2 regions of the Tepidibacter aestuarii genome follow, and region 2 is predicted to be linked to the other one. Evidence: riboswitches for the same ligand, from Rfam matches in the RefSeq annotation. Region 2 holds a riboswitch; the other holds the start of a gene.

Region 1 (3,533 bases), 1.5 Mb from region 2:
ATGAATATAATAGCTTATGATCCGTATATAATGGATGAAAGATTTGAAAAGTTTAAAGCTACTAAAAAGGATGAATTAAAAGATTTATTGCAAGAGTCAGACTTTATTACTGTTCATACTCCTAAAACAGAAGAAACTATAAATATGATAGATGAAAACGAAATAGAGTGTATGAAAATAGGAGTTAGATTGGTAAATGCAGCTAGAGGTGGAATTGTAAATGAGAATGCATTATTAAAGGGAATAGAGGATGGAAAAATAGCAAGTGCTGCTCTTGATGTTCACAATATAGAGCCTTGTGTTAATAGTAAATTATTTGATCATCCAAATATAGTAGTTACACCTCATATAGGTGCTGGAACTATAGAAGCACAAGAGAATGTTGGAAAAACAATTGCTAATCAGATTATAAATGGATTAAATGGTGATATTGTAACTAATGCAGTTAATCTTCCAACTATTCATAGGGAAGAGCTTAAACTAATTAAGCCCTATATAGAACTTGCAGAAAAACTAGGCAAGATATATTACCAAATTCACAATGAGCCAATTGAACTTGTAGATATTCAATATCATGGAAATATAGCTTCTCAGGATGTTCAAATGGTTACAATAGCATTTATAAAAGGTCTTTTAGAGCCTGTAATGAAGGAAAATGTAAATTATATAAATGCTCATTTATGTGCTAAAAATAGAGGAATAATTGTAAATGAAGAAAAGAAAAAAGATAACTATAAAAACTATGTGGATTCAATGTCTGTAAAAATAAAAAATAAGAATGGTGAATTTACTCTCCTTGGAAGTTTATCTTCAAAAAAGGAAGGAAAGCTTGTTGAAATTCATGGATATGAAGTTGATGTAAATCCTACTAGACATATGCTGTTTATACAAAACTGGGATGTTCCAGGTGTAATAGGGGATATAGGAATGGTTCTTGGAAAGAACAATGTGAATGTTGCAACTATGCAAGTTGGTAGAAATACAAGAGGGCAAAAAGCTTTAATGATACTAAATGTAGATGAAGGAGTATCAAAAGAATCTATTGAAGGTATATCAAATTCAAAAAATGTATTGTGGGCTAAAGGTATAAAGTTATAGGAGGCGGTTTTATGAAAATAGGATATGCAGCATCAGTTGGAGAAAAAAATATACTTGATTGCATGGAATTTGCTAAAATAAATGGATTTAATGCAGTTGAGATAAATATGAATATGAAGTGTTTTTTTCCTGAAAATTATGATGAAAAGGATATAGAAAATATAAAAAAATATAAGAAAGAAAACAATATAGAGATTACTATGCACGCACCTGAGGATATATCTCTTTTAAATCTTCATGAAAAGGTTAGGCGTGCTGGTATTGATAGATTGAAAGAAATTATAGGGTTTGGAAAAAATATAGATGCAAGTAGAATAACTATACACATAGGATCAACTCCTTATTTTACATTGACAGATAAAAAATGTTATTTAGATGATATATATCATGAAGAATATAAAAGTATTTTGAAAAGTTCTCTTATAGATTTGAGTGATTATTGTGAAGACAAGATTAGACTTTGTGTTGAAAATTCTGGAAAATTTACTCAGAAATTGTACCAAGAAATTTTAGATGATATTATATATGAAAAAAATGTATTTTTAACATGGGATATAGGTCATTCTTATTTTGAAAAGTATGATGAAATAAAATTTTTCAAAAATAATATAGATAAAATTAAAACTGTTCATGTCCATGATGTAAATGATATAAGTGATCATCAAGTTGTAGGAGATGGGAAGCTTGATTTTTCAAAGTATATAGAGGATATAGGAGCTGAAGATAAGGTTTATATATTAGAGGTAAGACCTAGAGAAAAAGCTTTAGAATCATTAGAAAATTTGAGAAAGTTCATATAAAATTAAAATTTTGTTGTTGACTAAACTAAGAGTGTATTGTATCATTATGAAATAACAAGTGAACGAAAAAAAAGATAGAGGTTGCATTGTTTAATAGTACTGCTTTGGAGTTAAGCACTATGAAGAAGCACGAAAGGAAATAATGCCGAAGCTTTACAACTGATGCTTTAAGGTTGTAGGGTTGGGGTTGCGTATAATATATGCAACACTGTCACAAATACTTATTTGTGGGGAGCTATCATTCAAATGAAAGTAGGCAATTAGCCCTATTTGTAGGGTATTAATTTAAACATGCTTATTTAACCTTGAGTGAAGACTCAAGGTTTTTTTGTTTTGATGGACTCTTCTCCAAAAAATTTCGCTTGTAATCTAAATTTTAGGAGGAGTAAAAATGAGAAAAAGAGGATTTATTTTAATTTTAACTTTTATGTTGTTTGCATTATGCATGAACTTTGGATTTGCAGAAGAGCTAGACCCAGCTCAAGTTAATGCGGATAAGTTTGGGTTATTAACTTTATTACCACCTTTAGTTGCTATAGTTTTAGCATTTGTAACTAAAAATGTTGTGTTATCTTTGTTTTTAGGAGTATTTTCAGGAACGTTTTTGGTTAGTTTAAGTGGTTCTAATGTTTTTATGGCATTATTTAATGGATTTTTATCTATAATAGACAAGGTTTTATCATCTTTAGCAGACCCTTGGGATGCAGGTATTATTCTTCAATGTTTAACTATAGGAGGACTTATTGCACTTATAACTAGAATGGGAGGAGCTAAAGCTATAGCTGAGAGCCTTGCTAAAAGAGCTAAATCTCCTAGAAGTGCTCAATTATTTACTTGGATTTTAGGACTTATAGTATTTTTTGATGATTATGCAAATGCACTTATAGTAGGCCCTATAATGAGACCTGTAACAGATAGAATGAAGATATCAAGAGAAAAATTATCATTTATAATAGATGCAACTGCAGCTCCGATAGCTGGTATTGCTATTATATCTACTTGGATTGGTTATGAAATAAGTTTAATAAAGGATGCTTATGCAAGTATAGGTCAACAGGTAAATGCTTATTCTGTATTTATATCTACTATTCCTTATAGATTTTACAATATATTAATTCTTATATTTATAGTTTGTACTGCTATATTCTTAAGAGAATTTGGACCGATGCTTAAGTGTGAGAGAAGAGCTAGAACTAGTGGAAAAGTTTTAGGTGATGAGATGGATGCTAAGTTTGAAGAGGAAAGTAAAGAGATTCAACCTAAAGAAGGAATTAAGCTTAGTGTATGGAATGCTATAGTTCCTATAGGAGTTTTAATATTTGCATCTTTACTTGGTTTTTACTACAATGGATACAATACTATAATGGGTGGAGAAGATACTGTTTTAATAGAATTATTAAAGAATTCACCTGTTTCATTTGCAGCTGTTAGAGAAACTTTTGGAGCATCTGATGCAAGTATAGTATTATTCCAGGGTGCATTGTTTGCAAGTATAGTAGCTATTATAATGGGTACTAGTCAAAAAATATTCAAGGTATCAGAAGCTATTGATACGTGGGTAAAGGGAATGAATTCACTAGTTATAACAGGTGTTATATTATTACTTGCATGGTCTTTAAGTAGTGTTATAAAAGA
Region 2 (3,533 bases):
TTCATTTAGTATAGAAACAAACTGTCCCCCTGCATTAGTTATATTCTCATCTATACCTTCATCTCTAACTAATCTTCCCATTCCAACCATTCCATTTTCAGATTGGAATGTAACATTAATATTATCAGGTATATAATTTACAACCTTAGTTGGAAGACCTATTCCTAAATTCACCAATTGTCCATCATTTAACTCCTTAGCTACTCTTTTCGCAATTATTTCCTTAGCTTCTTTTGGATCTATCATAAATCTATTCATCTCCTTTGACTATGTAATCAATCAAAACCCCTGGTGTCATTACTGATTCTTGATTTATCTCTCCTGTATCTACTAAAGACTGTGCTTCTACAATAACTTTATCTGAAGCCATGGCTATCATAGGATTAAAGTTTTTAGTAGTTCCTTTGTAATATGTATTCCCAAATTCATCTACGACACTTCCCTTAATCAGACCTATATCAGCCTTAAGAGGAAGCTCTAACAAATATTCTTTTTCATGTATATTTATTTTCTGCTTATTTTCTTCTACTAAAGTTCCAATCCCAGTCTCAGTAAGTACACCTCCAAGGCCAAACCCACCAGCTCTTATTCTTTCAATCAAAGTCCCCTGTGGAGATAATTCAACCTCCATTTTTCCCTCATTCATCAATCTTCCCGTTTCAGCATTAGTTCCTATATGAGATGCTATAACTTTTTTTACTTGATTATTAGCAATAAGTCTTCCAATCCCTTTGTCAACAAAACTTGTATCATTACCTATAATAGTCAAATCTTTTATATTCATATCTATTAATAGATCAATCAGTTTCTCTGGTGTTCCACATCCTAAGAATCCACCTATCATAATAGTAATTCCATCTTTGAATAAGCTTTTTAAAGAATCTACATCAACTACCTTATTCATATTCTCACCCCTTGAGTTTAAGTATTTTTCTAGCTTCATCACAAGAAGCTATCTCTCTTCCTAATACTTTAGATATTTTAACTGCCTTTTCAACTAACTCTGCATTTGACTTAGCTAAAACACCTTTTGATATGTACACATTATCTTCAAACCCAACTCTAACATGACCGCCTAAAAGTATTGATAGAGCTGCCATTTCAAATTCATATCTTCCAATTCCAGCAACAGTAAAAGTCGCATTTTTAGGTATACTTCCCTTTAAAAATAATAAATCTCTACAACTTGCACTTATTCCTCCATTAACTCCCATAACAAAGTTAAAATGCATATTGTCATCTATATATCCTTTCTTAAAAAGCCTTATAGCTGTATCTATCATACCTTTGTCAAATACTTCTATTTCAGGCTTTATATTAATCTCTTTCATTTTAATTGCAAACTCTTTAATCGTGTTTTCAGAATTTACAAATATATCGTCTCCTCCAAAATTACATGTTCCACAATCAAGTGTTGCCATTTCTGGATCCAAATATATAGGTTGAAGTCTTTCTTCATTACTCATACCAACTGCGCCACCAGTAGACGGTTGTATTATAACGTCTGGGCATCTATTTTTAATCTCATTTATACAAGCTCTAAATCTTTCTATATTTTGAGTTGGTTGTCCATTATCTTCTCTTACATGCAGATGTATTATACTGGCTCCAGCTTCATAAGCCCTTTGCGCTTCATCTCCTATCTCTTTAACAGTATACGGAACCGTAGGGTTATGAGCCTTTGTAACCTCTGCACCACATATAGCTGCAGTTATAATTAACTTATCCATATTTTACCTCCTTATCTTCTCTGCTTATCTTTTGGAACAACACAAGTTCCACTTGCTCTACACACAACTATAGGATCATCTAGTATATCTGCAGCAGAATCATTTATATCTGGTCTTTGAACTGCAACCTTTCTAGCTTCAAATATCATCTTTCTAGAAGAATTGCCTTCACTCACTATACGCCCATATGCCTCTATATAGTCACCCGCATAGACAGGTGCTAAAAACTCAACATTGTCATATGCTTTAAAAAGACCTTCATCTCCATCATTTCTAATCAAAAGTTCTGTAGCTACATCTCCAAATAGCTGAAGCATCTTTGCTCCATCAACTAAGTTTCCTCCATAATGTGCATCATGTAAGCTCATTCTAACTCTTATCAAAACATCCATAATTCATCCCCCTTTTTGTTTAAAAAATTTACTTTCTTTATAATTTACTTAGCGATAAAAAGCGTTGAAAATAATTATTTTCAACGCTTTAAAATAGTGCTAATTTACGCAATGAAAATCTTTATTCCCACCACATAAATAGCACATCATAATATAAATGACAGTTACAAAGCTATGCACTTTGTACCCAAGAACTCATTTAAGAACAAACAAATTCTTTCGGCAAGAAAACCATTCATCTTTAATATCAGAGGTTCTTCTCCTTAAAATTAAAAATTACCCTTTTTCCTGCGGCCTCTATTCATGCAAATAATTAAGTTTTTCCTTTACACTAATAAATATGATTAAATATCTATTTATATGCAAAAAAAATATGCTATCTAGAATCTAGATAGCATATTTTTGCTTAATTATTTGAACATGTTAGTTTTTCTTACACTTCTCCAATCTAAATCTCCTCTTTCAATAGCTTTTATAAATATCTCAGCACTTGCTAAGTTAGTAGCTACTGGAACATAATGTACATCGCACAACCTTATTAAAGCTTGTATATCTGGCTCATGAGGCTGAGACTCTAATGCATCTCTTAAAAATATAACTAAATCCATATCTTCTTCTGCAATTTTTGCACCGATTTGTTGGTCTCCTCCTAATGGCCCAGATAAAAATCTATTTACTTGAAGTCCAGATCCCTCTTGAATTCTAAGTCCTGTAGTTCCAGTAGCATACAAATTGTGTTTTTCTAATATATCTTTATATGCTATTGTAAAATTAACCATAGTTTCTTTTTTCCTGTCATGAGCTATTAAAGCTATATTCATATATATACACTTCCTTTAAAAGTTTATCTTTTTTCTTCTCATAGATACATTTAATACTATACCAAGAGCCATCATACTAGTAACCAAAGAACTCCCACCATAACTAACAAAAGGAAGAGTAACTCCAGTAACAGGCATAAGTCCTATAGCCATTCCTATATTTTGAATAATTTGATACAAGAACATAAATAATACGCCTATTGTTATTAAAGTTCCATAAAAATCCTTTGCATTCTTTGCTATTTTAAGTATTCTATTTAAAAACAAGGAAAACAACAGTGCTAATACAACTCCACCGATTAAGCCTAATTCTTCTCCTAATACAGCGAATATAAAATCTGTTTCCTGTACAGGAAGGAAATTATATTGATTTTGAGTTCCTTTAAAAAGACCTTTTCCAAATATCTTTCCAGATCCTATTGCTACCATAGACTGAATAACCTGATAATTTCCAGGGTATTTCGGATCCCCGGGATGTAAAAAAGCATCTATTCTAACTCTTTGATGCGGTTTTAAAAAATTATATACTATAGGTATAGATACTATAGCAGTAATGGACGTATAAGCTATTATCTTATAATTAAGTCCCG

The links. A riboswitch is a leader RNA that binds a small molecule or an ion and turns the genes downstream of it on or off. The one in region 2 is predicted to bind lysine.
Region 1: it holds a riboswitch for lysine, as region 2 does, so the genes downstream of both, M2214_RS04020 (Na+/H+ antiporter NhaC family protein) here and kal (3-aminobutyryl-CoA ammonia lyase) in region 2, are expected to answer to the same signal.

The regions. Positions count from the first base shown of each region.
Region 1 covers NZ_OW235315.1:842,690-846,222, forward strand. The annotation lists gene serA (phosphoglycerate dehydrogenase) at 1-1,098, shown strand, start outside; gene M2214_RS04015 (sugar phosphate isomerase/epimerase family protein) at 1,110-1,898, shown strand; lysine riboswitch at 1,966-2,144, shown strand; gene M2214_RS04020 (Na+/H+ antiporter NhaC family protein) at 2,290-3,533, shown strand, end outside.
Region 2 covers NZ_OW235315.1:2,362,474-2,366,006, forward strand. The annotation lists gene M2214_RS11690 (3-oxoacid CoA-transferase subunit B) at 1-246, opposite strand, end outside; gene M2214_RS11695 (3-oxoacid CoA-transferase subunit A) at 251-904, opposite strand; gene kce (3-keto-5-aminohexanoate cleavage enzyme) at 909-1,730, opposite strand; gene kal (3-aminobutyryl-CoA ammonia lyase) at 1,742-2,122, opposite strand; lysine riboswitch at 2,254-2,430, opposite strand; gene mgsA (methylglyoxal synthase) at 2,533-2,943, opposite strand; gene rodA (rod shape-determining protein RodA) at 2,959-3,533, opposite strand, start outside.